One region of the Kitasatospora sp. NPDC004289 genome, then DNA from elsewhere that is predicted to be linked to it. Evidence: riboswitches for the same ligand, from Rfam matches in the RefSeq annotation. Region 1 holds a riboswitch; each other region holds the start of a gene.
What was found. Region 1 has a riboswitch for cyclic di-AMP ahead of ACWEPF_RS27575 (NlpC/P60 family protein). Riboswitches for the same ligand answer to the same signal wherever they lie in the genome.

Region 1 (7,541 bases):
GTCTTCACCCGCGCCACCACCGACTCGCTCAACCTCCTGGCCGCCGCCGTCCCGGCCGGCACCGAGGTCTTCGCCTTCGAGACCGAGCACCACGCCTCGCTGCTGCCCTGGGCGCACAACGGCCTCAAGGTCACCTACCTGCGCGCCCCCCGCTCGCACGCCGAGGCGGTCGAGGCCTTCGACCTGGCGCTCGCTCAGAACCCCGCCGAGCACCGCCTGCTCTGCGTCACCGGTGCCTCCAACGTCACCGGCGAGCTCTGGCCGATCGCCGAACTGACCGAGGTGGCCCACCGCCACGGCGCCCGGGTCGTCCTGGACGCCGCCCAGCTGGCCCCGCACCACCGCGTCTCGGTCCGCGAGCTGGACGTCGACTGGATCGCCTTCTCCGGCCACAAGCTCTACGCCCCGTTCGGCGCCGGCGTCCTGGCGGGCCGCTCCGACTGGCTGGACGCCGCCGAGCCCTACCTGGCCGGCGGCGGCGCCAGCCGCACCGTCGCCCGCGAGCTCGACGGCTCCGTCGCCGTCGAGTGGCAGACCGGCCCGGCCCGCCACGAGGCCGGCTCCCCGAACGTGATCGGCGCCTACGCCGTCGCCTCCGCCTGCCGGGCGCTCACCGAGGCCGGCTTCGACGCGCTGGAGGCCCGCGAGCAGGAGCTGATCGCCCGTCTGAAGGCCGGTCTGGCCGAGGTCCCCGAGGTCCGGGTGCTCAGCCTGTTCGGCGAGGACGCCGCCCGGGTCGGCGTGCTCTCCTTCGTGGTGCAGGGCTGGAACAGCTCGCACTTCTCCGCCGCGCTCTCCGCCGAGTACGGCATCGGCGTGCGCGACGGTCTGTTCTGTGCGCACCCGCTGGTGCGGACCCTGCTCGGCGGGGAGGAGGCGGCGCCCTCCGAGTGCGGCGCCCCCGAGCCGTCGCTGCCGGGCGAGCGCAGCCTCAACGCCATCCGGGTCTCCTTCGGCGCCGGCACCCCGGACGAGCACCTCGACCGCTTCCTGGCCGCCGTCCGGGCGCTCGTCTCCGACGGGGCGGCCTGGAACTACCGCAACGAGGGCGGCCGCTGCGTCGCCGACTCCCGTCGGGGCTGAGCGGAGTGGGACGGTAGGGCAGCGACCTCAGGGGCGCGGGGCTCTGCTGATCTGCGGCTCCGCCGCGGCGCGCGCGGGGGGAACGGCAGCACGGGCAACCGGCTGACGGCGGTTCAGTTGCCGGTGAGCCGCCTTCCGTACCCGCGCAGTTCCTCGCGCCCCTGAGCGCTTGCCCTGCCGAGGCTCCGTATGTCAGTCGAGCCCGAGGGCGAACGCCGCTTCGAGGTCGTGCTTGGAGTAGGTGCGGAAGGCGATCTGGGTCTCGGTGTGCTGGACGCCGGGGATCTTGTTGACCTTGGCCGGGATGACGGAGGCGAGGTCGTCGTGGTGGCGGACCCGGACCATGGCGACGAGGTCGTAGCCGCCGGTCACGGAGTAGACCTCGCTGACGCCCTCGATGGCCGCGATCTCCTCGGCGATCTCGGGGATCCGGTCGACGCTGGTCCTGATGAGCACGATCGCGGTGATCACTCTGAAGCTCCTGTCCGTTGGTTCCGGGTCAGCGTAACGGCCGCCCAGGTGCCCAGGTACCCGGCGGCGAAGCCGATGACGTGGACCGCGTAGGCCACGCCGGTGCCCCCCTGGCGGACCGAGAGCCACTGGAGCAGGAACCAGAGCCCGAGCACCAGCCAGGCCGGGAACCGCAGCGGCAGGAAGAGCAGCACCGGCACCAGCGCGGTGACCCGCGCCCTCGGGTACAGCCGCAGGTAGGCGCCGAGCACTCCGGCGATCGCCCCGGAGGCCCCGACCAGGGCGCGGACCGACTCGGGCCCGCCGGTCTGCGCGAGCGCCCAGCCGTAGGTGGCGAGGTGACCCACCATCAGGTAGCCGAGCAGGAACCGGACCCGCCCGAACCGCTGCTCCACCCCCGGCCCGAAGACGAAGAGGAAGAGCAGGTTGCCCAGCAGGTGCGCCCACCCGGCGTGCACGAACAGACCGGTCAGCGGCGAGAGCAGCACCAGCTTGTGCGGCGAGGGCACCAGCGGCGGGCAGTCCGCCGACGCGGGCGGCAGCTGCCGGAGCCGGTCCTGCGTCAGCGGACGGTTCGCCAGCAGCTCGGCGGGGACGGCCCCCCAGCGCTGTTCGTAGCGCTGCTCGGCGCAGACCCGGGCCGGGCCGGTGCCGTAGCGGGGGTTGAGGCCGGCGCTGGGGGAGACCAGCAGGACCAGCAGGCTCAGGCCGATCAGCGTCCAGGTGACCACGGGGACCCGTTCCGGCGGGCGGAGGTCGCGGGTGCCGGGCGGGTCCAGGACGGGGGTGGCCATGGGTGCAGGCATTCCTCCGGGGCCGGTCCGGCACACCCGGGCCTGCTGCATGTGGGGGACCCGCGGGGCGGGCCGGAATCCGTCGGACCGGATCGCGGACGCCCGGTCCGCGGGCACCCGGCCAGGCAATAGGCTTGGCCTCCCGGACCCTGGGTGACCGCCGATCGCGCGGCACCAACGAGAGGACTTGGCACATGACCATCGCGCTCCCCACCGCCGAGACCCGCTGGCGTTGCACGCTCTGCGGCAACCTCACCCGCTTCGACGTGACCCGCTCCGCCCGGACGGTGGAGTTCCTCCACTTCGACCTGGCCGGTGAGTCCAAGGTGGAGGAGACCGAGGTGCTCGCCGAGACCGTCGAGTCGGTCCGCTGCCGCTGGTGCAACGCGGTCGACCAGGTCGAGCTGGTGGCCCGTCCGGGGGCGGAGGACGCCGCCGCGGAGCAGCAGGACTCCTGAGATCGCGGGTGCCCCGGCCCGCCCGGCGTGTGGCGCGTGTCGGGCCGGGGCACGGTACCCGCGACAATTGCAGAGAGCGGTGTGTTTGAGGGCAGCGGCAAACGGCCGTGCGGACCCCGCGCAGCAGGATCGGAGCCGAGGACGTGGTGGACGCAGCCAGGGGGACAGCCGAACCGCAGGGGCAGCGACCCCCGGCGGGGCCGGCCCCTGCGGCCGCCGCCTCCGAGGACCCCACCACCGAGGACCTCGCCACCGAGGCCCCCACCACCGCAGGCCCCACCGTCGAGGGCCTCACTGTCGAGGGCCCCGTTCCCCAGGACACCGAGCAGCCCCACGGCGAGCAGTTGGGCCGTCCGCTCCCGGAGGGCGTCCGCCACCGCGTGGTGGGCATCGCCGCCGACGCCCTCGGCGGGCTCCCCGCCGGTGAACTCCCGGCCTCGCTGCGGCAGTACGCCAAGTTCACCCCCGCCCGCCGGGCCAAGTACGCGGCCACCGCGCTGGCCGCCGCGCTGGAGGCGGACCCGGCCTTCCGGCAGCGGATAGCCGAACGCCTGCGGCTGGGCCAGCCCGATCTGGTGAAGGCACTGGAGTCGGGCAGCGTGCCGGGCGCGGCCGATCCGATGGACGTGGCCGCCGCCGCCTACCTGGTCCGCCCGGCCGGCTGGGCCGCGCTGGTGGCGGAGGCCGGGGAGCTGGCCGAGCGGGCCGGCGCCGAGGGGGCGGCGGCCGAGGCCGAGCGGCTGGTGGAGAAGCTCCAGGAGGAGCTGGCGGAGGCCAGGGCCCACGCCCGGGCCGACCTCGACCGGCAGCGCGCCGAGGGCGAGGGGGTGCGGCGCGAGGCGGAGTCGCTGCGCAAGAAGGTGCGGAGCCTGGAGAGCGACACCCGGCGGGCGCAGGCCGAGGCCCGCAAGGCGCAGGCCGAGTTGGCGGAGGCGAGGGCCGCCGCGTCCGCCGAGCTGAGCGCCGCCGAGGCGGAGTCCCGGCGGCTGCGGCACCGGATCACCGAGCTGGAGGGCGCGCTGGAGACCGGCCGCCGTTCGGTCCGGGAGGGCCGCAGCGTCGAGGACATGCGGCTGCGGCTGCTGCTGGACACGGTGCTGCAGTCGGCCCAGGGCCTCCAGCGGGAGCTTGCGCTGCCGGTGACGCAGCTCCACCCCGCCGATCTGGTGGACGCGGTGGTGCCGGGCTCGGCCTCGCCGCACGACGTGGCCCGGCGGGCGCTGGCCGAGGACGATCCGGCGCTGCTGGACCAGTTGCTGGCGATCCCTCAGGTCCACCTGGTGGTGGACGGCTACAACGTGACCAAGACCGGGTACCCGACGCTGCCGCTGGAGCAGCAGCGGATGCGGCTGCTGGGCGGGCTGGCGATGCTGGCCCAGCGCACCCAGGCCGAGGTGACCTGCGTGTTCGACGGTCAGGACCTGGACGCTCCGGTCATCATGGCGCCGCCGCGCGGGGTGCGGGTGCGCTTCAGCCGGACCGGCGAGACGGCGGACGAGCTGATCCGCCGGCTGGTGCGGGCCGAGCCGCAGGGGCGGCCGGTGGTGGTGGTCTCCACCGACAAGGAGGTGGCGGACGGCGTGAAGAAGGCGGGTGCGCGCCCGGTCTCCTCGATGCTGCTGCTCCGGCGGCTGTCCAGGCCGTGAACTCTTCTGATGTCCGGTCAGGGGAGCGTGGCGCGTTTGTGTCCGTCTCGTGAAAGCCGCTGTGCGTAGGGAAGTTCGTCCCGGTAGGGGAGTGGCGCGACGGCTCCTGACTCACTAGGGTCAGGCGTCAAACCTATTTTCTGGACTATCGCTCGAACGGGTGGGCGTCCAGGAGTGCTGAAGGAGTTCGTCACCTTGGCTTCCCACCGCCGTCCCAAGCAGCCGAGCCGCGCACGGGTCATCGTGCTCACCGCCGCCGCTGCGACCGCGGTCGCCGTCTCCGCCCAGTCCGGTGCCTACGCGGCCCCCGCGAAGCCGACCAAGGACGAGGTCAAGGCCCAGGTCGACAAGCTCTACGAAGAGGGCGAGCAGGCCGCCGAGCGCTACAACGGCGCCAAGGAGCGGGCCGACCAGCTGCGCAAGCAGGCCGACCAGCTGCAGGACCAGGTGGCCCGCGGCCAGGAGCAGATGACGCAGCTCCAGACCGGCCTGGCCGCCGTGGCGGCGGACGAGTACCGCAACGGCGGGGTCGACCCGTCGGTGGCGCTGATGCTCGCCTCCGACCCGGACGGCTACCTGAGCAAGGCCTCCAGCGCCGACCAGGTCAACCAGACCCAGGCGCAGACCCTGCGCTCGCTCCAGGACCAGCAGCGCCGGCTGGACCAGCAGAAGGCCGAGGCCGCCTCGGTGCTGGCCGAGCTGGACCGCAACACCAAGGCCCTGAACGACTCCAAGAACGAGGTCCAGCGCAAGCTGCAGGAGGCCAAGAACCTCCTCAACCAGCTGAGCGCCGCCGACCGCGCCGCCATCACCAGCGGCGACCGCTCCTCCCGCAGCGCCACCCGGATCGACCCGAGCACCCTGCCGCCGGCCGCCGGCTACGCGGGCGTCGCGATGAACGCCGCGCTCAGCAAGCAGGGCCGCGCGTACGTCTGGGGCGCCACCGGCCCGAACAACTTCGACTGCTCCGGCCTGATGGTCTGGGCCTACGCGCAGGCCGGCGTCTCGCTGCCGCGCACCTCGCAGTCGCAGGCCAGCGTCGGCACCAACGTGGGCAACGACGTGGCCAACGCCCAGCCGGGCGACCTGATCATCTATCACAGCGACGCGCACCACGTCGGCATGTACATCGGCAACGGCATGATGGTGCACGCGCCGCGCACCGGTGACGTGGTCAAGGTGGCCCCCGCCAACGTGATGCCGATCAAGACCATCCGCCGCGTCTGACGGCCGGTCAGCCGAGCACGGCATAACGGACAACTGGTGTGAGCCGGGGCAACTGACGCCCCGTGACACGCCCGGGCCCGCCGGAATCCCGCTGTGATGTGGGACACCTCCGGCGGGCCCTCCGTCGTCTCCGGAGGGCGAAATCTCAGCTCACCGTGCATTCGTGATCACGGTCGGTCGCAATCACAAATGCACTTGGACTTTCTTCCGTCTTTTTTCTTACAAGGATTTGAACCGATCACGGTTGGGTTACTAGGGTCATTGTCGAACCACCGCACTGTCGATCGTCCAGCCTGGGCGGCGGCGGTGGTTACCGCCGAGTTCGAGACGCAGCGGGGCAGGGAGAGTTGACTGCCCGACAGGGGACCCCCGAGGGGGTGGCTGCCGATCGGAGCCGGGGAACCACGTTCCTCGGGGTGAATCGGCGTCAGGCCGGCCGGGCCGTCGCGAGACGGTGCGGGGGTGAGACGTCGTAGGGCTACCTTCCAGCCCGAACCCGTCAGCTCACCCGGTAGGCGGACGTAGGAAGAAGGAGTCCGCCTTCGTGGCGTCCCATCGTCGTCCCAAGCCTGCCAGTCGTACCCGCGTCTCGATCATGACGGCCGCCGCGGCCGCCGCCGTGGTCCTCTCCAGCCAGACCGGAGCGCACGCCGACCCGCAGCCCTCCAAGGACGAGGTCAAGAGCCAGATCGACCAGCTCAACGAGCAGGCCGAGGTCACGACCGAGCAGTTCAACGCGAACACCGAGAAGCAGCAGGCCCTGCAGACCCAGGTCGGCCACCTCCAGGACGAGGTGGCGCGCGGTCAGGAGCAGGTGAACGCCCTCCAGGCCAGCCTCGGTGAGATCGCCGCCGAGCAGTACCGCAGCGGTGGGATATCCCCGACCGTCCAGCTGATGCTCTCCAGCAGCCCGGACGCCTTCCTCGGCCAGGCCGGTGCGATCAACCAGGTCGGCGTCTCGCAGGCCGACGCGCTGAAGCAGCTGAAGACCGAGCAGGACAAGCTCGACCAGCAGAAGGCCGAGACCCAGGGCAAGCTGGCCGACCTGGAGAAGACCAGCCAGCAGCTGAAGGCCCAGAAGGAGGACGTCCAGGGCAAGTTGGCGAAGGCCCAGGCCCTGTACGACTCGCTGGACGCGGCCGAGAAGCAGAAGATCCGCGAGGCCGAGCAGAAGGCCGCCGCCGAGGCGAGCGCCAAGGCCGCCGCGGCGAAGTCCGCGGCCAAGCCGCAGTCCTCCGGCGGTGACGAGCGCGCCTCCCGTTCGGAGAGCCGCACCGACCTGAGCTCCCTCCCGGCCGGCTCCTTCGCCGCGACCGTGGTCGCCGCCGCCGAGGCGCAGATCGGCAAGCCCTACGGCTGGGGCGACACCGGCCCGGACTCCTTCGACTGCTCCGGCCTGATGGTCTGGTCGTTCAAGAAGGCCGGGATCTCGCTGCCGCGCACCTCGCAGTCGCAGGCCGGCGCCGGCACCAACATCGGCACCAACATCGCCGACGCCAAGCCCGGCGACCTGATCATCTACTACGGCGACCGGCACCACGTCGGCCTGTACGTCGGCGGCGGCCAGATCGTGCACGCCCCGCGCACCGGCACCCTGGTCCGGCACGAGTCCGCCACGGTGATGCCGATCAACGCGATCGTCCGGGTCTGACCCACCCGAACGTCCTACAGCCCGCAGGCCCGGCCCCGTGCCGGGCCTGCGGCGTTTCCCGACGGTGGATCAGCTGTCCGATTAGTGGTCAAATATTCGGCCCTGTAGGGGTTTGGACTAGATCGCCGCGACTCGCTAACGTCTGCCCCCGGACCTCCGTCAGGACGCCCGCCCACCTGGTCGGCGGCGGTGGCCCGGCCGCACAGGAGCC
Region 2 (7,541 bases), on a different contig from region 1:
TGCCCGACGGCTCACCCCTGCTCGAACTCTGGCACTGGGAGCTGCCGGGCTGGCAACTGCGCTCCCGGCAGCGGCTGGAGGGGTACCAGCCGGGGCAGTCCGTCCCCTTGGCGGCCGGGGGGTTGCTCGCCGCCGAGCAGCCCGAGGCCGACGGACCGTCGGACGACGACAGCACCGTCCTGCGGCTGGTGACCGGCACCGGCCCCGGCCACCGGCTCGCGGCCGCCGAGCCGGACGGCCCGATCGGCGACGGCGACCACTGGGCCCTCCCGGCCCTCGACGCTGCGGGCACCGGCATCCTGCTCCACGCGGGCAGCGGTCCGAGCGCCGTCCCGGCTGCGACCGTCCACTTCCCCGGGGCCGACCTCCGGCACGCCCCGGGGCTGCGGCAGCACGCGGACGCGGTCACCTACTGGCACCGCTCCGGCCGCATCCTGGCCACCAGCACGGACGGCACCACCCTCCGGGCCTCCCTCCGCGTCACGGGCACCCACTGACCGCCCCTAGGCTGGTCGCCGACGCCCGACGGGCGTCGAGCGAGAGGACGGGTGAAATCGGCGTGGCCGTAGTCGAGTTGAGGGTTCGGTTCGGAGTCGACGACCGGGAGCTGTCCGAGCTGCACGCGCGGGCCTTCGGCGCGGACGCCGGGCCGGCCGTCACGCCGTGGGCGAGCCGGCTGGAGCGGCACAGCCTCACCTGGGTCGGTGCCTTCGAGGCCGAGCGGCTGGTCGGCTTCGTCCACGCGGTCTGGGACGGCGGAAGGCACGCCTTCGTGCTGGACACCGCCGTCCACCCCGACCACCAACGCCTCGGCATCGGAAAGCGGTTGGTCGACGCGGTGGCCGAGGAGGCCTTCCGCGCCGGTTGCGACTGGGTGCACGTGGACTACGAGCCCGAGAACGCCGACTTCTACGAGGGGGCCTGCGGCTTCCGCCCGACCCCGGCCGGCCTGCGCTCCCGGCACCGGACGGCCTGAACCGGCGCGTCCGGTCTGTGAGCTGCGCTACAGCACCGCTCACCGACTCGTACGCGTCGGAACGGCTGCTAGCCTGCTCCGAGTCGCCCGCTCCGCGCGGGCCCCTCCGGTGGGACGCCGAATCCCGTCCACCCGCCGGTGGCCTTTCGAGCACGGACACGGACGGGAGCGGGGGAACCAGGTCAGCCGCCTGCTGCCCCCCGCCAGCGCCCGTGCGTCCGCGGTGGCCGCCGCAGGCTCGGGGTGAAGCCGCTCCCACAGCCGCGGCCGGGCCGTACCTCCGGTCCGAACCCGACAGCTCACCTCGCAGGCGTCGCAGAGGAACCTGTCCATGCGCTTTTCTGCCACCCCTGTACGGGTCGGCGCGGTGGCCGCAGCCGGCCTGCTCGCCCTGCCCCTCCTGGTCAGCACCCAGGCGTCCGCCAGCGGTCCGACCGTCGTCGAGGACCGGATCACCCCGGCCCCGGCGGTCGCCGGACCCTCGGTCACGGCCTCGCTCGCCGTGCACTCCTCGCGCTGCTTCACCGCGGACAGCGTCGGGGTCGCCGTCCGCGACGCGGCCGGCCGCCGGACCGACTTCCCCGGCGCGGCCCGGAACGTCCGGATCTGCCCGAGCGGAACCACCGTCACCACCGGCGCACTCGACCTGCCGGCCGGCACCTACACGGAGTTCGGCCGCTGGCGGGGCCTCGACGGCCGCTGGCACAACCTGCCCACCCACACCCTGACCGTGGGCACGGCGCCGACTCCCACCCCGACGCCCACCCCCACCCCGACGCCCACCCCCACCCCGACGCCCTCGCCGACGCCGACGCCCTCGCCGAGTCCGAGTCCGACGCCCACCCCCACCCCCACCCCGAGCCCGACCCCGACGGCGGCGCCCAGCACGCCCGCAGGCATGCGCGCGCTGCCGGACCCGCTCTACGGCGTCACCGTCGACGACGTCTCCAAGCTCTCCGCCATCGTGGACTCCTCGCGCCACCTGGCGCGCACCCCGACCACCCGCCTGGTCTTCGACGAGACCGAGGGCCCGAGCTCCTACACCGCGGCGGTCGACCAACTCCAGCCCGTCAGCTACCTCATGGGCGAGATCCTGGACTCCGAGTTCGTCAAGAACTTCTCGCCCCAGGCCTACCACGACCGCGTCGCCCAGTACCTGAACGCCTTCGGCGGCAAGGTGGACGTCTGGGAGATCGGCAACGAGGTCAACGGCAACTGGCTCGGCAGCTACGCCGACGTCTCCACCAAGATCACCGACGCCTACCGCCAGGTCGAGGCGGCCGGCAAGCGCAGCGCGCTGACCCTCTACTACGACATCGGCTGCGGCAACGGCCCCTCCGAGCTCGACCCGCTGGCCTTCACCAAGCAGTACGTCCCGGAGGACATGCGCAACGGCCTGGACTACGTGACCCTCAGCTACTACGAGGGCCAGTGCAACAACATCCGCCCCAGCGCGGCGACTTGGACCTCCTACTTCCAGCAGCTGCACGCCCTCTACCCGAACGCCAAGCTCGGCTTCGGCGAGATCGGCCTCCCCGACGCCGCCACCTCCTCCACCCAGGCGGCGGCCCAGGCCATGCTGACGTACTACTACGGCCTGAAGATCGACCTGCCCTACTACGTGGGCGGCCACTTCTGGTGGTACTACGCCGAGGACATGATCCCCTACGCCACCAAGCCGCTCTGGCAGACCCTGAACACGGCCCTCCAGCGCTGACCCCACCCGCCGGTCGGGTGAACCTCGGCCGCGGTCGGAGGGGCGGCGGCGTGACGGCACGTCGGGTGTGCGCTGATGGTGCGGCCCGACCCAGGCCGCACCCCGGAGGATGATCCGATGCCGATCCGCCCTACCACCGGCCGTGCCCGTCGGTGCACCGCGACCGTGGCCGTGGCCGTGCTGCTGCTCGGGGCGGCGGGCTGCTCGGACGACAAGGACGGCGGGGGCGGGCCCAGTACGACGCCCACCCCCGCCGCCACGGCCTCGGCCAGCCCGTCGGCTTCCCGCTCCGCCACGGCCTCCGCCTCCGCCACCGCCTCCGCCTCCGCAACGGCCTCGGCCTCGGCTTCGGCGAGCCCGTCGGCCGGCGCCTCCACGGCGGCGACCGCCACCACCGTCGTCATCCGCGACTTCACCTTCACCCCGGCCGAGCTCACCGTCGCGCCGGGGGCCAGGATCACCGTGACCAACGAGGACGGCACCGCACACACGCTCACCGCGACCGGCAGCGGCGGCTTCGACACCGGCACCCTCTCCCGGGGGCAGTCCAAGACCATCACCGCCCCGTCCACGCCCGGGAGTTACCCCTTCTTCTGCACGCTGCACCCGACCACCATGAAGGGCACCCTGACGGTCCGCTGATCAGGGCAGCCGCTGCTCGGCCCAGATGACCTTGCCGCTGCCGGTGTACCGGGTGCCCCAGCGGTCGGAGCACTGGGCGACCAGGAAGAGCCCGCGCCCGCCCTCGTCGGTGGTGGCCGCGTACCGCAGGTGGGGGGAGGTGCCGCTGCCGTCCCAGACCTCGCAGACCAGGGTGCGGGTGCGGAGCAGACGGACCTTGATCGGGGCGCGGCCGTAGCGGATGGCGTTGGTGACCAGCTCGCTGAGGATCAGTTCGGTGGTGAAGGCGAGCTCGTCCAGGCCCCAGTCGGTCAGCAGCCGCGCCACCTCCGCGCGGACCGCGCGCACGGCGGTGGGCTCCGCGGGCACGTCCCAGACCCGGACCTGACGGTCGGTCAGGGCGCGCGTGCGGGCGACCAGCAGGGCGACGTCGTCGGTCGGGGCGGTGGACGGCAGGGCGCCGAGCACGTCCTCGCAGGTCTGCTCCGGGTCGCGGTCCGGGCGGGCGAGGGCGGCGGCCAGCTGGTCGAGCCCGCGGTCGATGTCGTGGCCGCGGACCTCGACCAGGCCGTCGGTGTAGAGGACCAGCTTGGAGCCCTCGGGCAGGTCCAGCTCCGCCGTCTCGAAGGGCAGGCCGACCAGGCCGAGCGGGGGGCCGGCGGGGACGTCCGGGAACTCCACCGTGCCGTCGGGGTGGACCACCGCCGGCGGCAGGTGCCCGGCCCGCGCCACGGTGCAGCGCCGCGAGACCGGGTCGTAGACCGCGTACAGGCAGGTGGCTCCGGTGATCGGCGCCTTGTCGTGGTCGGCGGCCTGCTCCTGGTCGATCCGGTTGACCAGGTCGTCCATCAGGCCGAGGAGTTCGTCCGGCGGCAGGTCGAGGGAGGAGAAGTTGTGCACCGCGGTGCGCAGCCGTCCCATGGTGGCGGCGGCGTGCAGCCCGTGCCCGACCACGTCGCCGACCACCAGCGCGACCCGGGCCCCGGGCAGCGGGATGACGTCGAACCAGTCGCCGCCGACACCGGCCTGCGCGGGCAGGTAACGGCGGGCCACCTCCAGGGCGTCCTGCTCGGGCAGCCCGCCCGGCAGCAGGCTGCGCTGGAGGGTGACGGCCATGGTGTGCTCGCGGGTGTAGCGGCGGGCGTTGTCGATGGCGACGGCCGCCCGGGCCACCAGCCCCTCGCCGAGCGCCGCGTCCTCCGGGTCGAAGGCCTCCCGCGGCCCGGCCCGCCAGAAGGTGGCGATCCCCAGCACCACGCCCCGGGCCCGCAGCGGCACCGCGAGCATGGCGTGGACGCCGTGCTCGCGCACCAGCCGCGCGTGCCGGGGGTTGTGCGCGCTCCAGGCGGTCAGGGTCTCGTCGAGGTCGGCCTCGGCCACCGGGTGCCCGCTGCCCAGACTGCGGGCGCGCGGTGTGCCGGGGACCAGCGGGACCGGTTCGCCCAGCGGGATGAAGGGGCTCCCGGGGCCGGCCGGGCTCAGCCCGGCCCGCCGCATCGGCGCCCCGGCCGGGGGCTCCTCGCCGCGGAGCACGGGCTCGGCCAGGTCCACCGTGACGTGGTCCGCGAAGGCGGGGACGGCCAGCTCGGCCAGCTCCTGGGCGGTCCGCGTCACGTCCAGCGTGGTGCCGACCGCCAGGCCCGCCCCGTACAGCAGCTCCAGCCGGTCGCGGGCCAGCTCGGCCTTCCCGGAGAGGGCGCGGAGCTCGGTGGTGTCGCGCAGCGTGGCCACCAGCCCGGGCGGGCCGCCGTGCCGGTCGGTGGGCCGGACGTTGACCGCCAGCAGCCGCTCCCCGGCCGCCAGCACCTCGTCGGTGACGGGCCGTCCGGAGGCGAGCAGCTCGGCTGCCCTGGGGTCGAGCCCGAGCTCGCCGACGCGTCGGCCCTCGGCGTCGGCGGGCAGCCCCAGCAGCCGCTCGGCCTCATCGTTGGCCAGCAGCAGCCGGCCGTCCCGGTCCAGGATCAGCACGCCCTCGCGGACCGCGTGCAGCACCGCGTCGTGGTGCTCGTACATCCGGGTCATCTCGGACGGCCCGAGGCCGCGGGTCTGCCGGCGGAGCCGGCGGCTGACCAGGGCGGCGCCGAGGGTGGCCAGGGCTAGGGCGGCGGCGGCGCTGCCGAGCAGCACGGGCAGCTGCCGCTCGGCGCTGTCGCTGACCCGGCTGATCCTGATGCCCGCCGAGACCATACCGACCACTTGCCCCGCGTCGTCGCGCACCGGGACCACGGCCTGCACCAGCGGACCGATGGTGCCGTTGACCTGTTCGGTGATCGACTCGCCGGCCAGCACCGGCGCCGTGGTGCCGACGAACTTCTTGCCGATCCGGTCGGTCATGGGGTGGGTGTAGCGGATCGCGTCGGTGTTCAGCACGACCACGAAGTCGACCCCCGACCCGATCCGCGCCGCCTCGGCCTTCGGCTGGAGCACGGCGGTCGGGTCGGGGGAGCGCAGCGCCTCGACCAGACCGGGCGAGCTGGCGAAGGTCTCGGCCACCGCGAGGGAGCGCAGCCGGGCCTCGTTCGCGCTGTCGCGCTGCGCCCGCACCACGGACTCCACGCCGATCGTGACCACCAGCAGGAGCACGATCACGAGCTGGAGGACGAAGACCTGGCCCGCCACGGTGCGCGGGACCAGCCGGGGCCGCCACCGTCGGCGCCGGCCGTCGGAGCCGGTGACGGCGTCGGTCCCGGCGTCGCTCCCGGGCGGGTCCGAATTCGGAGCCATGTGCCCAGGTGTACCCCTCCCGGCCCGTCAAGGCCAGGAGGAGCGCGGTCCTCGGCTCACCTGCCGCCCGTCGGGACCAGGGTGTTCTCGCTTCGGTGGCCGGCCTCGAAGTCGGTGACGTTGCGGACGGTGGCGTCGATGATCTGGCCGACGGCGGTGCGGGTGAAGTAGGCCTGGTGGGAGGTGACCAGCACCTGCGGGAAGCTGATCAGGCGGGCCAGCACGTCGTCGTGGATGCCCTCCATGGAGCGGTCGTAGAAGAAGACGCCGGTCTCCTCCTCGTAGACGTCCAGGCCGACCCCGGCCAGGCGGCCCTCGCGCAGGGTCTCGACCAGGGCGGCGGTGTCCACCAGGCCGCCCCGGCTGGAGTTGACCAGGATGGCGTCGTCCTTCATCCGGGCCAGCGCGGCCGAGTCGATCAGGTGGTGGGTGTCGGGGAGCAGTGGGACGTGCAGGCTGATCAGGTCGCTGCGCTCCAGCAGCTCCTCCCGGGGGACGTAGGTCATGCCGAGCTCCCGGCAGGCCGGGTTCTCCGCGATGTCCCAGCCGAGCAGCTCGGTGCCGAAGCCGGCAGCGATCCGGGCGAAGCACTCGCCGATCTTGCCGGTGCCGATCACCCCGACCGTCATGCCGTGGACGTCACGGCCCATCAGCCCGTCCAGCCGGAAGTCGAACTCGCGGGAGCGGTTGGCGGCGCGGGAGAGGCGGCGGTTGACCGCGAGGGCGAGGGTCCAGGCGTGTTCGGCCACCGCGTAGGGGGAGTAGTAGGAGACCCGGGAGACGGTCAGGCCGAGCTCCGCCGCGGCCTCCAGGTCGATGTTGTTGAAGCCGGTGGAGCGCTGGGCGATCAGCTTGGTGCCGCCCTCGGCCAGCAGGCCGAGCACCTCGGCGTCGAGCTCGCAGTTGACGCTGGTGCTCAGCGCCGGGTAGCCGGCGGCCAGCGGGGCGGTGTCGGCGTTGAGGAAGACCGCGAGGGTGCGCAGCCGGTAGCCGTCCTCGAAGGCGGCGCGCAGCATCGGCTGCTCGTCGGCCTGGACTCCGTAGGCGAGGATCTCCATCGGGCCTGTGTCCTTCCGGTCGGTCGTGGCTGGCTCTCCTCGTACGCTAACCGCCGGGTGGCCGACGGGCCGTCAGGGCGCGCTTGCCGCCGCTATTCTGGACATGTAGGGTCCAGGTTGTGAAGATGAGTGAGGGTGTCGAGTGGGCCCTGCACTGCTGCCTCAACCTGGCCTGGGTCGAGGGTGCCCGGGCGCTGCCCGCGGTGAAGCTGGCGGCCTACTACGAACTGCCGCCCGCCTATCTGAACAAGCAGCTCCAGGCGCTGGCCCGGGCCGGCATCGTCAGCTCGGTCTCCGGCCCGAGGGGCGGCTTCCGGCTGGCCCGGGAGCCGGAGCGGATCACGCTGATGGACGTGGTGGCGGCGATCGAGGGGCCGGAGCCGGCCTTCCGGTGCGCCGACATCATCGGGCGCGGACCCGGTGCGCAGGCGCCGGGGCGCGAGCC
Region 3 (7,541 bases), on a different contig from region 1:
ACCAACGGTGACCGACCGATCGCGGTGGACTTCACCGCGGGCTTCCGTCTGGCCTGCTACACCACCTCGGACGCGGTGGTGTGCCTCTCGGCCGACAGCACCGAGCTCTGGCGCCACCTCCTGGGCCCCTGCGCCCCGCAGCACTACGTGCACTGGCCGAACTGCGCCTTCTCCCCCGACGGGCGGACGGTCTGGGTCTACCGGCCGGACGTACTGGCCGGGCGCGGGCCGGTGGACCGCTGGGAGGTCCTGGACACCGCGACGGGCGAGCCGCTCGACGGGACCGAACTGGACACCGCCGGCCACGGCGGCTCCCAGCACTTCCACCCGGCCGACGGCCACGTGCTGCTCGAGGTGGGCGAGGGCCAGGACGGGGCCGCCGTCTTCCGCGCCTCGCTGCGGGACGGCCGCCTGGAGGTGGTGCACTACCCGTGGCCCGACCGCTGCCTGATCGATCTGGCACCCGACGGCACCCAGTTCATGACCGTCGCGCACGACCAGACCGACGTCACCTTCCACCGCTACCCCGACGGGGAGGAACTGCTCACCCTCGGCGTCGACGACTTCGAGCCGGGCCGGCCGAACGCCGTGCTGGAGTGGACCGGCGGAGGCTACCTGACCGACGGGACCGCCGTGGTCACCACCGCGGGCGAGGACGAGGAGACCGAGGAGGAGTGGTACCGGGACCACCTGGTCGACCTCGCCACCGGGACCGTCGGTCCGTTCGCCTCGGGCCGTACCCACTCCTCCACGACCACCCCGCTGGGTGACGGGAGTTGGCTCCTCGGCGACCCGGACGGCCCGCCGGTCAGGCGGTGCGGCCCAGCGTAGCGAGGTAGGCGCGCCAGCCGCCGAAGCCGGTGATCTCCTGGTGCACGCCGCGCTCCAGCTGGCCGCGGGCGAGGAGCATCGAGAGGCAGGCCGAGCCGTCGGCCAACTCGATGACGCCGAGCTCGAGTTCGGCGGGCTCGCCGGGGAGGATGACGTCACGCAGGTGGGCCAGGTCGACGTCGTACAGCTCGCCCTCGATCGCGGTCTCCACCGCCGGGTCGGCGAGCAGGCCGGGGCACTCGTCGCGGATGGAGAAGAAGCGGTAGCCGGGGGCGGTGGTGACGGGGCCGAGCAGCGCGTCGGCCACCGAGGCGTGGAACGGGCCGCCGACCATGGCCTGGCCGTTGAAGAAGATGCGTGCCATGTGCGTGAAGTTCCTTCCGTGACAAGGCCGTACGGCCACCCCGACCCGGGGTGGCCGTACGGTTCGTACTAATCGGCGCGGCCAGTGCTCCAGCACGGCAGGCGGCAGGGCGGCCGCGCCTCGCTAGATTGGTGATCAGTCGAGCAGCGGCAGCGCGGGCAGGGTGAGGAAGTCGACGAACTCCTCGGCCAGCGAGACCTGTTCGAACAGCCGGGCGGCCTCGGCCCAGCGCCCACCGGCGTACGCGGCCTCGCCCAGCTCGGCCTTCAGCGCGTCCAGTTCCTCGGCCACCAGCCGGCGGACCAGCTCGGCGCTGGCCTTCTCGCCGGTGTCGGCGAGGACCACGTCGTTGCGGATCCACTGCCAGATCTGCGAACGGGAGATCTCGGCGGTGGCGGCGTCCTCCATCATGTTGAAGATGCCGACCGCGCCGAGCCCGCGCAGCCAGGCCTCGATGTAGCGGACGCCGACCTGGACGGCGTTGTGCAGTCCGGCCTCGGTGCAGCTGCCGCCCGCACCGGCGATGTCCAGCAGCTGAGCGGCCGTCACCGGCTCGGCCGGGCCGGGGTTCTCCTTCTGGTTCGGCCGCTCGCCGAGCACCGCGTCGAAGGAGGCCCGGGCGACCGGGACCAGGTCGGGGTGGGCGACCCAGGAGCCGTCGAAGCCATTGCCGGCCTCGCGGTCCTTGTCGGCCTTGACCTTGGCCAGCGCGGCGGCGTTGACCTCGGGGTCGCGGCGGGAGGGGATGAAGGCGGCCATGCCGCCGATCGCGTGGGCGCCGCGCTTGTGGCAGGTCTGCACCAGCAGGCGGGTGTAGGCGGCCATGAACGGCGCGGCCATGGTGACCGAGTTCCGGTCCGGGAGGATGTAGTGCTCCCCGGCGTCCCGGAAGTTCTTCACGATGGAGAACAGGTAGTCCCACCGGCCGGCGTTCAACCCGGCGGCGTGGTCGCGGAGTTCGTAGAGGATCTCGTCCATCTCGAACGCGGCGGTGATGGTCTCGATCAGCACCGTGGCGCGGATGGTGCCGTGCGGGATGCCGAGCGCGGCCTGCGCGTGGGTGAAGACCTCGTTCCAGAGCCGGGCTTCCAGGTGGCTCTCGGTCTTCGGCAGGTAGAAGTACGGGCCCGAGTTCGGGTCAGCCTCGCCCTTGGCGATCAGCCGGGCCGCGTTGTGGAAGAAGTACAGGCCGAAGTCGAAGAGGCCGCCGGAGACCGGCACGCCGTCGACCAGCAGGTGGGTCTCGTCCAGGTGCCAGCCGCGGGGGCGGACCACGACGGTGGCCAGCTCGGCGGCGGGCTTGAGGGCGTAGGACTTGCCGGCCTCGGTGGTGAAGTCGATCCGGCCCTCGTAGGCGTCGATCAGGTTGACCTGACCGCTGACCACGTTCTCCCAGGTGGGGGCGGTGGCGTCCTCGAAGTCGGCGAGCCAGACCTTGGCACCCGAGTTGAGCGCGTTGATGACCATCTTGCGGTCCGTCGGGCCGGTGATCTCGACCCGGCGGTCCTGGAGCGCGCGGGGAGCGGGGGCGACCTTCCAGTCACCGGCGCGGACCTCGGCGGTCTCCGGGAGGAAGTCGAGGGTGCCCGCGGCCGCGATCTCGGCGCGCCGGGCCTTGCGGCGGGCCAGCAGTTCCTGCCGGCGGCCTTCGAAGGCGCGGTGGAGGCCGACCACGAAGGAGACGGCCTCGGGAGTGAGCACCTCCTCGCTGCGGGGGACGCGCGGACCGGCGACAGTGACGACCGGAGCGGCGGAGGGGGCGCCGACGGGGTCCTGGTCTGCAGCCATGGGCAGAACACTCCTTGGACAGTTGAGCCAGCAGGGAGGCTCCGGTGGGTGCCTCCTCGATACCGACCCACCTACTGGCGGGTTCGGTTCTGTAAGGTGGAGACTAGTTTCCGCGATACAGAATTTCAACGGTTTGTTGAGGTAGATCGCCGGGACTCTACTCCTCCTCCACAGCAGAAGGGAACGCCGGTGGCCACCACCCCCGCTGCAGCACCGTCCGGGGCCGAGCGAGCCGGCGGCGGCGTCCAGTCCGTCGAGCGCGCCTTCCAGCTGCTCGAAGCACTCGCCGACTCCGGTGGCATCGCGACCCTGAGCGAGCTCTCCGCCAGCTCCGGCCTGCCGATGCCGACCATCCACCGCCTGATCCGTACCCTCGTGCAGCAGGGCTATGTCCGCCAGGACACCGCCCGCCGCTACACCCTCGGCCCGCGGCTGATCCGCCTCGGCGAGACCTCCGGCCGCCTGCTGGGCAGTTGGGCCCGCCCGTACCTGGCCGAGCTGATGGAGGCCACCGGGGAGACCGCCAACCTGGCGGTGCTGGAGGGCGGCGAGGTGGTCTACGTCGGCCAGGTGCAGTCCCGCCGCTCGATGCGGATGTTCACCGAGGTCGGCCGTCGGGTGCAGCCGCACTGCACCGGCGTGGGCAAGGCGCTGCTGGCCCAGCTGGACGAGCCCGAGGCGCGGGCCGTACTCGGCACCCAGCCGCTCCAGTCGCACACGCCGTACACCGTCACCGACCCGGACGAGCTCTTCGCCCAGCTGGCCCACGCCCGGGCCTCCGGCTACGTGGTGGACGACCAGGAGCAGGAGATCGGCGTGCGCTGCATCGCGGTCGCCGTCCCCGGCGCGCCGACCCCCACCGCCCTCTCGGTCTCCGGCCCGGAGGCCCGGATCCGGGCCCTGGAGGCACAGGCCGGGGAGAGCTCGCTGGTCCCCGTGATGCGCCAGATCGCGACCCGACTCGGTCAGGTCCTCGCCCCCTGACGTCAGGTCAGGCCCGCCCGGCCTCAGTCCGGATCGAGGTCGGGCGGGCCCGCCTGCGCCGCCGTCAGCTGGAAGACCGTCAGCTCCGGCTCCACGCCCACCTCGCGGAACAGCCGCGGCGCGGCGGCCAGCTTCGGATCCGCCCGGACGGCCTCCAGGGTGGCCTTGTCCCGCCACAGGCTCTGCACCCGCCAGCGGCCGCCGGGCCCGCGCAGCAGTTCCGTCCTGATCAGCCCCTCCGGCAGCGCCCCCGCCACCAACTCCCGGTACGACGTCACGAGTTGGGCCTCCTTGTCGGGGCCGACCACCCCGGAGACCTCGCTCAACACCTGTCCGGACATCGTCCTCACCTCCGCCAGTCCTCCACGCTACGCCGTTACAGTCTGTACAGGGAGTACGGCACTGAGCGAGCGGAGTGGACCATGGGTGGACGGAAGCTGACGGCCGTGCTGGCGGGGGCGGCGGCACTGGCCCTGGGGACGGCCGTGCCGGCCAGTGCGGCGCCCTCGCACTCCGACCTGGAGGCGGTCCGGATCGACGCGGATCCGGCCCCGCCCGGCGGCGTCACCACCGCGCACGGTTTCGTCGCCAACCGGGGGCCGGACCGGACCGCCTCCCCGTTCCGGGTGACGATCACGCTGCCGGCCGGCTTCACCTTCGAAGGCCCGTACTTCCCGGCGGACTGCCGGGCCACGGCCGGGCACCACGTACTGACCTGCACCTTCCCCGCCGGGCTGCCCCCGCTCCGGACCGCCAGCGCGAACGCCCCGGTCCGGGTGGACCTGGACCTGCCCCCCGGCACGCAGGCCGAGGGGCAGGTCACGGTGTACAGCGCGGACGACACGGACCTCGCGAACAACTCCACGCCGTTCACGCTCACCGTGGGCTGAATCAGCGGTAGACGCGGACCCAGTCGGCGGCGAAGTCGATCGGCGCGGTGCCGGACGGCCCCGGGTGGTACTTCCCGGCACCCACCGAGAGGTTGAGGATCAGGTAGGCGGACCAGCTGGACCCGACGCCCTGGTTGTCGGAGAAGACCTTGACGCCGTTCACGTACCAGTCGACGGAGTTCGCGCCGTAGTACGTGCCGATGGTGACCCACTTGTCGTGGCCGATCGCGGTGGCGTCGGTGAGGTACTTCTGGCCCGACCTGACGTGGTTGGTCAGCTCCAGCAGCGCGGCGTTGTCCGGGTGGTACTCGAAGGTGTCGATCTCCCCGTTGCCGTCCTTCCAGGTCCACAGGGCCGGCCAGGCACCCGCCTCGGAGGGCAGCTTGACCCGGGCCTCGGCGTAGTCGCCGGTCCGCACCTGGAAGCCCTGCGAGGAGTACTCGGTGGTGAGCAGCCCGGTGTCCCAGGCCTGCCTGCCGTTCTCCAGGGTGTGCGCGGAGGGCTTGGCCGTGAAGGTGGCCACACCGTTCGCGACCGAGACGCCGGACGGGTTCAGCCAGTCCAGCTTGTTGTCGTCGGGGTTGTGGTTGCCGTAACGGTAGCTGCTGCTGCGGTCGTTGACCCACTTGCTGCCGAGCGCGACGGGAGCGTCGAACTCCTCCGACCAGGTCAGCGCCTTGCCCGGCACGGGCGAACCACCCGGGGTCGGGGTCGGGGTGGGCGTCGGAGTGGGCGTGGGCGTAGGCGTAGGCGTGGGGGTCGGGGTCGGGGTCACCGAGCCACCGCCGACGGTCAGCTGACGGGACGGCAGGTTGTGCCAGCCCCCGTTCTGGTCCTGCCAGAAGCCGAACTGGGTGTACGTCCCGGCCGGCAGCGCCCTGGCACCGCTGGTGAAGGTCACCCCGCCCGGGCAGATCCGCACGTTGCTCGCGTTGCCGGGGAAGTCGAGGTTGCGCCCGGCGGCGTCCCGGACGCCGACGCCGAGGGTCTTGGCGGTGAAGCAGGAGCCGGAGTGCACGGTCAGGCTGGCCCGGCCGGCCACGTCCGCGGCCAGGGTGTTCGGGCTGAGCCGGTCCTGGGTGACGACGGTGACGGCCTCGGCCTGGCTGGCCAGCGGGGCGGCGGCGATCAGTGGTACAGCCACGAGGGCGGCCGCGCCGAGGCGCGCGGGAGTGACGGAGAAGCGCATGGGCAGGAGTCCTCTTTCGACGCCTGCGAGGTGAGCTGTCGGGTTCGGGCATGAGGGGACGCCCGGCCGCCCGTGAGCGGCTTCACCCCGAGTGCCCCTGCGCCGAGTGGGCGGGCAGGGGTCACGGACTGACCTGGTTCCCCCGCTCCTGCCCGTACTCGGTGTGGTCGAGTGACCGTCGACGGGCAGGCAGGACTCGGCGCCCCGGCGACGGCGTCCGCAGCTACACGAACTCCATGCAGGCTAGGCAGCTCCCCCACCGAGCGACAACGAGAGCTCCCTCACACCGACCGTCGGGGCCCACGACGGCTCCCACCGCGGGCCCCGACCGCTTCAGCAGGCGTTTCCGTGCGCTTCCAGGGTGAACCGGTCCTTGGGGGCGACCGCGTTCGGCTCGCGGACGCCGAACGGACTGGTGTTCCCCAGGGTGATGTTCACGTTGTGGAAGTTCGTGTAGTCGGCCGGAGTGTCCACCGGGGAGTACTCGACCTTCCCGCCGGCCGCCCGGATCGCTCCGGCCGTGGTCAGCTGGACCTGACTGTTCGGCAGCATCGCGGACGCCTCGGCGCCGGTCTTCCCCATCGAGCCGGTGAACACCTGCCCCCGGTCCTGGGACCGGGTGACCCCTCCGATGGCGACGACGTAGTCGTCCGGCACCTTGGAGCTCGGCGTGCTCGGGGCCTGCGGTCCGTTGCCCACCCAGCAGAAGCTGGTCTGCTGCGGCCGCTTCGGGCTCAGCAGGCCGAGCTTCTCGCCCACCCAGCCGGCCGCCTCCCCCAGCTTCCCGCCGACCTCCTTCGCGGAGTTGTAGATCCCCCAGACCGGGAACACCGCCCCGGCGCAACCGGAGCCGGCGTCACTGCCGGAGCCGCGGCCCGCCAACCACTCCAGGCCCCGCGCGCCGCAGTCGACCCATCCCGCCGCCGTCGAGGTCAGGGGGATCAGCCCCAACGCGGCGAGCTTGGTGTGCGCCACCTCCAGGTAGTCCGCGAAGTCCTCGTACTCGCCGGGGAGCGGAGTGAAGGGGCCGTACTTGTGGACCGTCCGGAGGAAGGTCGACAAGGTGTCCCAGTCGAGGTCCGGGTGGGCGGAGCGCCGGTCCGAGTCGCCGTTCCAGAACGCCTCCACGTCGCGCCGGTCGAACTCGGCGGAGACGGCAGCGGTGAGGGCGGCCCGGCGCAGCGCCTCGCGCATCACCTGCTGGGTCCGCTCGGCCGACTCGCCCGCGTTCCTCGCGGACTCACGTGCCTGCTCGACCGCGACCAGCGCGTCGTCGGCCGACGCCTTGGCCGCACTCGCGTGGTCCCGGGCCCGGTCGGCCGCCCCTTGCGCCCTGGCGGCACTCGCCGCCGCCTCGGCTGCCGCGCCGCGGGCCTGCGCGGCAGCCGCGCGCGCCCGGGCGGCCGACGCCTCGGCCTGGTCGGCCGAGCTCTTGGCGTCCCGGGCGTGGCCGGCCGCCTGGTCGGCGAAGGCCTGGGCGTCGCTCGCCGCCTGC
Region 4 (7,541 bases), on a different contig from region 1:
CCTGGTGCTGTGAGGCGATCCTGACCGCGCAGCGGCGGCCGGTCTCGCTAATCCGACGGTACTCTGCCGAGCCGGTAATTCCGCCGTCTTCGACAGGTCTGCCGTACGCCCTGGGCGAATTGATACCGAACAGATGCCGTCGAAGGAAGGGGCGGGACACGGCGGACCGCCGTGCCCCGCCCCAGGAGCCACAGGGGGCTCAGGAGGTCAGCGAGGACTTCCGGGTGGAGATGATCTGGTCGATCAGGCCGTACTCGAGGGCCTCCTCGGCCGTAAGGATCTTGTCCCGCTCGATGTCGTCGCGGACCTGCTCGACCGGCTTGTTGGAGTGCTTGGAGAGCATCTCCTCCAGCTGCTCGCGCATCCGGAAGATCTCCTTGGCCTGGATCTCCAGGTCGGAGACCTGGCCGCGGCCGGTCTCGGTGTACGGCTGGTGGATCAGGATGCGGGCGTTCGGCAGTGCCATCCGCTTGCCGGGGGTGCCCGCGGCCAGCAGCACGGCCGCCGCGGAGGCCGCCTGGCCCATGCAGACGGTGGTGATGTCCGGCTTCACGTACTGCATGGTGTCGTAGATCGCGGTGAGCGCCGTGAAGGAGCCGCCGGGCGAGTTGATGTACATCTGGATCTCGCGGTCCGGGTCCATCGACTCCAGGCAGAGCAGCTGCGCCATGATGTCGTTGGCCGAGACGTCGTCCACCTGGGAGCCGAGGAAGATGATGCGCTCCTCGAACAGCTTGGCGTACGGGTCGTACTCGCGGATGCCCTGCGAGGTGCGCTCGACGAAGCGCGGAACGATGTAACGGCCCTCGGCCCGGGGGGCGGTGAGCTCGGTGCGCGCGTTGTACATGGGGGGTGTGTCCTCCGAAGCGTGACGGTCGGTTGGGTCTGGCTGCCGGTGCCGGATCAGGCGCCGGTGCCGCCGCCGCCGGGAACGTCCGCGGCGCTGTGCATGATCGAGTCGATCAGGCCGTACTCCTTGGCCTCCTCCGGGGTGAACCAGCGGTCCCGGTCGGAGTCCGCGGTGACCCGCTCGAAGGACTGGCCGCTGTGCGCGGCGATCAGCTCGGACATCCGCTTCTTGGTGCGGAGCAGCTGCTCGGCCTGGATCTTGATGTCGGTGGCGGAGCCGCCGAGGCCGGCCGAGGGCTGGTGCATCAGGATGTTGGCGTTCGGCAGCGAGAAGCGCTTGCCCTTGGCACCGGCCGTCAGCAGGAACTGGCCCATCGAGGCCGCCATGCCCATCGCGATGGTGACCACGTCGTTCTTGATGTACTGCATGGTGTCGTAGATCGCCATGCCCGCCGTGATCGAGCCGCCCGGCGAGTTGATGTACAGGTAGATGTCCTTCTCCGGGTCCGCGGCCAGGAGGAGGAGCTGGGCGGTGATCTTGTTGGCGATGTCGTCGTCGACCTGCTGGCCGAGGAAGATGATGCGCTCGTTGAGCAGCCGGTTGTAGACCTGGTCCCCCAGGCCGCCGAGCACGTCACCAGCGGCGGCGTGCGGCGCCATCAGGCCAGGCATCTGCATCTGCGGGAACGTCACTTAGCCACCTGCTCAGTCGAATTGTCGCTGTCTATGGACCCTAACGCGCAGGCCCCTCCTCCGAATCCCCCGCGCGGAACTGTTCGCTGTGAGCGCAGGGTCCGGAAGCGGTTACGGGAACGGCCCGGACCCCCCTGACGGGGTGTCCGGGCCGTTCTCTGACCGTGGGTCAGACCGTGGTGCGGGAAGCGCCGGAGGCTCAGGCCTCGGTGGTCTCCGCCGACTCCTCGGTCTCCTCGTCGTCCTCGAAGGAGACGACCTCACCGTTGGTGTCGGTGACCTTGGCCTGCTCGACGACCAGGGCCAGCGCCTTGCCCCGGGCGACCTCGCCGACCAGCAGCGGGACCTGGTTGGCCTGGACGACCTGCTGGGCGAACTGGTCCGGGGTCATGCCGGAGCCGGCCGCGCGGCGGACCAGGTGCTCGGTGAGCTCGTCCTGGTTGACGCCCAGCTTCTCCTTGTCGACGATCTCGTCGAGCACGAACTGGGTCTTGATGCCCTTCTTGGCCTGCTCCTCGGTCTCCTTGGAGTAGTCCTCGAGGGACTTGTCCTGGGTGGCGAGGTAGGTCTCGAGGGTGAGGCCCATCGGCTCGAGCTGGTGGTGCTCGAGGTTGTGCTTGCGGGTCTCGACCTCGTCCTTGAGGAGCTTCTCCGGGTACTCCATCTCGACCAGCTTCAGCAGCTCGTCGAGGACCCGCTCCTGGGCCTGGGTGGCCTGGTCGAACTCACGCATGCGCTCCAGGCGCTTGCGGGAGTCGGCCTTCAGGTCCTCCAGGGTGTCGAACTCGCTCGCCAGCTGCGCGAACTCGTCGTCCAGCTCCGGGAGTTCCTTCTCCTGGACGGTGGTGACGGTGACGGTCACCTCGGAGCTCTTGCCGGCCTGGGTGCCGCCCTTGAGCTCGGTGGTGAAGGTCTTGGTCTCGCCGGCCGAGAGGCCGACGACGGCCTCGTCGATGCCGTCCAGCAGGCGGCCCGAGCCGATCTCGTAGCTGACGCCGGTGGCGGTGCCGTCCTCCGGCACCTCACCGTCGACCTTGGCCTCCAGGTCGACGATCACGACGTCGCCCTCGGCGGCGGCGCGCTCGACGTCCTTGACCGAGGAGAAGCGCTCGCGCAGCTGCTCCAGGGACTTCTCCACGTCGGCGTCCTCGACCACGATCGGGTCGACGGTCACCTCGATGCCGGCGAAGTCGGGCAGGGTGATCTCCGGGCGGACGTCGACCTCGGCCACGAAGGTGAGGTCACCACCGTCGGCCAGGTTCTCGACGCCCTGGATGTCGGTGATCTCGGGCTGGCCGAGGACCTCGATCTTGCCCTCGTCGACGGCCTGCGTGTAGAAGCGCGGCAGCGCGTCGTTGACGGCCTCCTCCAGCACGGCGGCGCGACCGAAGCGCTGGTCGATCACCTTGGCCGGAATCTTGCCCTTGCGGAAGCCCGGGACAGAGACCTGCGAGTTGATCTTCTTGTAGGCCGCGTCGAGGCTCGGCTTGAGCTCCTCGAAAGGCACCTCGACGGTGAGTCGAACCCGGGTCGGGTTCAGAGTCTCGACGGCGCTCTTCACGGTTGGGTCTCCTATGGGCTTGCGGTCAGGTTGTCTCCGCCGTTGCCGGCCGGCGGGCCGGGCGCGGTGCGGGCGAGACGGGCGATGGGCGGTTGGAGCTGCATCTCCCGTACAAGGGGGTGGACGGTGAGCTTGACTCCTCGCCCTCGGGCGGTTGACCTGCACGGATCTGCGCAGGGACTACCGCCAGCCGCCCATCCTACCGGTAGCACGAAAGGCGGACGCCAGGGTGCTGCCACACGGATGACGGGACCCCGCGCGAGGACCCCCGGACGGCCCCCGGGACGCCAACAGGGCCCCGCCTTCGGACGAGACCCTGCCGCACTGTCGGGGTGGCCGGATTCGAACCGACGGCCTTCCGCTCCCAAAGCGGACGCGCTACCAAACTGCGCCACACCCCGTGGTGCCGAGAGGAAGCGTACACGCCACCCCACACCCCCACGGCCGTTCCCACGGGCGGCCGTTGACGGTCCCGGCGGGCGGCCCCGACGTGCCGGAGCGTCAAAGCGGTGTGCGAGCAGGCGACCCGACCAGGTACGCTGACCCTGTCCTCGGGACCGCAGCACGCGGCCACGGGGCGTCCTGTGCGGGTGTAGCTCAATGGTAGAGCCCCAGTCTTCCAAACTGGTCACGCGAGTTCGATTCTCGTCACCCGCTCCGCGAAAGGCTCCGGCCCCCGGTCACTGACCGGGGGCCGGAGCCTTTCTGACGTCGTCTCAGTCTTCTCAGACGTTGACGCCGTGGGCGCGCAGGTACGCGACCGGGTCGACGTCGGAGCCGTAGGAGGCGCCGGTGCGGACCTCGAAGTGCAGGTGCGGGCCGGTCACGTTGCCGGTGGCACCCGAGAGGCCGATCTGCTGGCCGGCCGAGACGGTCTGGCCGGCCGAGACGCCGATCGAGGAGAGGTGGGCGTACTCGGAGTACTTGCCGTCCGCGTGACGGATGACGACCTCGTTGCCGTAGGCGCCGCCGTTGCCGGCCTTGACCACGGTGCCCGAGGTGATGGCCTTCACACTGGTGCCGGTGGAGGCGCGGAAGTCCACACCGGTGTGGTAGCCGCTGGACCAGCTGGAGCCGGAGGCGTGGTACGCGGTGGAGGTGCCGCCGCTGACCGGGGCCACGTAACCGCCGGAGGCGACGGTGGTGGAGGTCTCAGCCTTGGGCGCGGCGGCCTTCGGGGCGGCGGCCTTGGGCGCGGCGGCCTTCGGAGCCGCGGCCTGCGGGGCGGCGGCCTTGGGGGTCGCGGCCTTCGGGGCCGGGGTGGAGGCCTTGGAGCGCGAGGCCTTGGTGGTGTCCGCGGACTCGGTGCTCTTGGACTGCTGCTGCGGGGCCGGGGTCTGGGCCGGCGCCGGGGCGGCGACCGCTGCCGTACCCGCGAGCGAGAGGTTCTGGCCCGGGTAGATCAGGTTCGGGTTGCCGCCGATGACGGACCGGTTGTCCTGGTAGAGCTTCTGCCAGCCGCCCTCGACCTGCTGGGCGGAGGCGATCTTCGAGAGGGTGTCGCCGCTGACGACCTGGTAGGCCTTGGCCTCGGCGGCCGGGGCGGCGGCCGGAGCCTGGGCGGGCGCGGCGGCCGGGGCGGACTCGGCCACCACGGCGGTGACGGCGGCGGCCTCGGGGGCGGCGGCCGGGGTGTGGCTCTGGTGCGCGCTGGCGGCGCTGACCGGGACGGCGAACGCGGCGCCGACCACACCGGTGGCGACCGCGATGCGGGTCAGACGGGACAGCTGGACGCGACGGTGCTTGCCCATGGGGCTTTCCTCTCCGACGCCTGTGAGGTGAGCTGTCGGGTTCGGGCTGGAGATGCCCGGCCGCTGGCGCGGCTTCACCCCTAGCCGGACCGGCGTACCGGTACGGCGACTTACCTGTGGGTCCCCCACTCCTGCCATGGCTGTGCTTGTTCGAGGCTCCGGATGGTGGCAGGACTCGGCGTTCCACCCGGTGGGCCCGTCCGGTCGATCCGCCGGACTGGATCCGCAGCTAAGCCCATCGCCCCGGCCGCTGGCAACCCCGGGTTGAACGATCAACGACGATCGGGCGGGACCAAAGTCACTCCGGGCCGGGGACTTCGGCCCTTGGCGGCCATGATCGCTGACCCTGGGCCGATCCTCCGTGCACGCAGGGTGTCGAATGCGACGGTCCGGGTACGGCCCTGCGCGCTCCGTCGGCAGGCGCCGTGACACCGGTCACGCCAGGCCGATACGCTCGCCGTTCGAGGTTCCCGTTCGAGAACAGAGCGCCGCCGTCCGGGCGGCACCGAGGAGATCCGCCCGTGCCCCACGAGGAGCGGCTGGCCGTCATCCGACGCGGAGTGGTCCGCGAGATGGCCCGCCTGGGCCTGGAGTTCACCGTGGACGGTGCGGTGGTCCGGGGGCCCGGCACCACCGCCGTGGCGGTCCGCGACCACGCCGAGCGGGGCACCACCGGCCACGTCGACCTCGGCTACGTCCTCCAGCTCGGCCGGGGCGACGGTCCGGTGGTCTGGGACTGCGCGGCGGGCTTCGGCGGCGACGACGCCGAGCAGCTCGACAACGCGGTGATGATCTGGGCCGGCACCACCGCCACCGCCGTGCTCCAACTCCTGGACGGCGGGCACGCGTTCAGCACTCCCGAGTTCCCCGGCTGGCGGGTGGTGCAGAGCCCGGCGGCCACCTTCGGCACCGGCTCGGAGCTGCTCGCCGACTGGCTCGCGGAGCAGCACTCCTCCCCCGCGCTGGCCGCCGCCGTGCTGCCGGAGCTGGTGCCCGGCCAGGTCAACGGCGTGAAGCTGTTCTTCGGCGGCAAGGCCGGCCACGACGTGGCCGAGGTGCGGGTGAACGGCCGGGTCAGCAGCGCGGCCTCGCGGGCCCTGCGCGCACAGGACTGGCCGCGCGGCGAACGGCTCTGCTGGGCGCGGCTGTTCCTGGTGTTCGCGCCCGAGCCCGAGGCACCGCCGGAGCGCGCGGCGGCGCCCGCACCACCGCGCGGAAGACTCGCGCGCTGGTGGCGGGGACGGCGCTGACCCACCGTCAGGCGGGCCCGCGACCGGACGCCTCCCGGCCGGGCTGGCCGGGGTGGCGGCTGCTCAGCTGGCGACCGAGGAGATGGTCTGCGCGAGCTGGCTGAGGAAGTCCTGGATCGGCTTGGCCGCCGTGGACTGGCTCAGCATGAAGCCGAAGAGCGCGGCGATGATGGCATGGCTGGTCTTCAACTGCTTGTTGCGGATGAAGATCACGCAGATGATGCCGAACAGGACCAGGGCTGAGACGGAGAAGGCCACCCGGACTCACTTCCTCTTTCTACGTAGCGAGTTTCGTGGCGGGCCCAATCCCCCGAGCAATCCCCCGGACCCCCCGAGAACCGACCGTCCCACCCGGACTCAGTGTGGTCGTTCGTGCGGACTGCGTAAAGGACTTGCCGTGAGCAGGCCCCGAAGATCCTGCGATGTGAGACGAATTTCCGCCGACCGAGACGATAGCCGAGCAGGCCTGACGGTCCGTCGGCAGGGCCGCCCCAACTGGCACTTGGCGGCTCCGGGCGGTCCTAGATCCACTTTCCGGACTATGCCCCAGGAATGGCCGAAGATCGGCGTCGGGACTTGACAGTCGGTCAGCCCCGCCAGAGCAGCAGGACCGCGCGGTCGTCGTTGACGTCCTTGGCCACCGACTCGATGAGCTTCACCGCCGAGCCGCGGCCGCCGAGTTGGGCGAACGGGGCGCCCCCGACCAGCCGGTCCGCCTCGCCCATCAGCCGGTCCATGCCCTCGGTGAGGTCACGGCCGGGCACCTCCACCATGCCGTCGGTGCAGAGCATCAGCACGTCGCCGCGGTCCAACCGGCCGCGCACGCCCTCGAACTTGGCGCCGTCGTACACCCCGAGCAGCCCGCCCTCGGGGGCCTCCATCACGTCCCAGCGGCCGGTGCCGGCGTGCCGCTGCATGCCGGGCAGGTGGCCGGCCGAGAGCAGCTCGTACTCGCCGGTGTCCAGGTCGAGCACCAGGTGGACGGCGGTGGCGAAGCCCTCGTCCCAGTCCTGGCGGAGCAGGTAGCCGTTGGCCGCGGGCAGGAACTCGTGCGCCGGGAGCGAGCCCAGCAGGCCGCCGAACGCACCGGAGAGCAGCAGGGCGCGCGAACCGGCGTCCATGCCCTTGCCGGAGACGTCCGCCAGCACCACCTCCAGCACCCGGCGGCCCGGCCCGGTGCGGGCCGCCACCACGAAGTCGCCCGAGAAGGACTGGCCGCCGGCCGGGCGCAGCGCCATGTCCGCCGACCAGCCCTCGGGCAGCGGGGGCACCCGGCTCTGCACCCGCAGCCGCTCGCGCAGGTCGAACAGCATCGAGCCGCCGCCCCGCCAGGGCACCCCGACCCGGCTGCGGAACTGGGCGAGCAGCAGACCGGCCACCCCGACCGCACCGACCACCAGCGCGGCACCGGGGGTCACGCCGAAGACGTAGGTGTCC

Region 2: linked by a shared signal. The riboswitch ahead of ACWEPF_RS19300 (hypothetical protein) and the one ahead of ACWEPF_RS27575 (NlpC/P60 family protein) in region 1 are both predicted to bind cyclic di-AMP.
Region 3: linked by a shared signal. The riboswitch ahead of ACWEPF_RS24700 (glycoside hydrolase family 16 protein) and the one ahead of ACWEPF_RS27575 (NlpC/P60 family protein) in region 1 are both predicted to bind cyclic di-AMP.
Region 4: linked by a shared signal. The riboswitch ahead of ACWEPF_RS21740 (M23 family metallopeptidase) and the one ahead of ACWEPF_RS27575 (NlpC/P60 family protein) in region 1 are both predicted to bind cyclic di-AMP.

What each region holds. Positions count from the first base shown of each region.
Region 1 covers NZ_JBSGEL010000048.1:7,471-15,011, forward strand. The annotation lists gene ACWEPF_RS27545 (aminotransferase class V-fold PLP-dependent enzyme) at 1-1,083, shown strand, start outside; gene ACWEPF_RS27550 (Lrp/AsnC family transcriptional regulator) at 1,276-1,554, opposite strand; gene ACWEPF_RS27555 (rhomboid family intramembrane serine protease) at 1,551-2,348, opposite strand; gene ACWEPF_RS27560 (hypothetical protein) at 2,543-2,806, shown strand; gene ACWEPF_RS27565 (NYN domain-containing protein) at 3,151-4,452, shown strand; gene ACWEPF_RS27570 (NlpC/P60 family protein) at 4,648-5,679, shown strand; cyclic di-AMP (ydaO/yuaA leader) riboswitch at 6,052-6,213, shown strand; gene ACWEPF_RS27575 (NlpC/P60 family protein) at 6,275-7,330, shown strand.
Region 2 covers NZ_JBSGEL010000026.1:52,399-59,939, reverse strand. The annotation lists gene ACWEPF_RS19310 (bpX6 domain-containing protein) at 1-497, shown strand, start outside; gene ACWEPF_RS19305 (GNAT family N-acetyltransferase) at 560-976, shown strand; cyclic di-AMP (ydaO/yuaA leader) riboswitch at 1,168-1,304, shown strand; gene ACWEPF_RS19300 (hypothetical protein) at 1,308-2,693, shown strand; gene ACWEPF_RS19295 (cupredoxin domain-containing protein) at 2,811-3,335, shown strand; gene ACWEPF_RS19290 (SpoIIE family protein phosphatase) at 3,336-6,038, opposite strand; gene ACWEPF_RS19285 (2-hydroxyacid dehydrogenase) at 6,095-7,096, opposite strand; gene ACWEPF_RS19280 (RrF2 family transcriptional regulator) at 7,222-7,541, shown strand, end outside.
Region 3 covers NZ_JBSGEL010000039.1:836-8,376, reverse strand. The annotation lists gene ACWEPF_RS24730 (hypothetical protein) at 1-831, shown strand, start outside; gene ACWEPF_RS24725 (allophanate hydrolase-related protein) at 809-1,195, opposite strand; gene aceB (malate synthase A) at 1,331-2,983, opposite strand; gene ACWEPF_RS24715 (IclR family transcriptional regulator) at 3,173-3,967, shown strand; gene ACWEPF_RS24710 (hypothetical protein) at 3,991-4,308, opposite strand; gene ACWEPF_RS24705 (hypothetical protein) at 4,390-4,857, shown strand; gene ACWEPF_RS24700 (glycoside hydrolase family 16 protein) at 4,859-6,046, opposite strand; cyclic di-AMP (ydaO/yuaA leader) riboswitch at 6,053-6,220, opposite strand; gene ACWEPF_RS24695 (hypothetical protein) at 6,380-7,541, opposite strand, start outside.
Region 4 covers NZ_JBSGEL010000031.1:53,063-60,603, forward strand. The annotation lists gene ACWEPF_RS21715 (ATP-dependent Clp protease proteolytic subunit) at 200-847, opposite strand; gene ACWEPF_RS21720 (ATP-dependent Clp protease proteolytic subunit) at 904-1,521, opposite strand; gene tig (trigger factor) at 1,742-3,103, opposite strand; tRNA gene ACWEPF_RS21730 (tRNA-Pro) at 3,431-3,504, opposite strand; tRNA gene ACWEPF_RS21735 (tRNA-Gly) at 3,690-3,760, shown strand; gene ACWEPF_RS21740 (M23 family metallopeptidase) at 3,829-4,854, opposite strand; cyclic di-AMP (ydaO/yuaA leader) riboswitch at 4,857-5,006, opposite strand; gene ACWEPF_RS21745 (DUF6348 family protein) at 5,376-6,104, shown strand; gene ACWEPF_RS21750 (hypothetical protein) at 6,168-6,362, opposite strand; gene ACWEPF_RS21755 (PP2C family protein-serine/threonine phosphatase) at 6,692-7,541, opposite strand, start outside.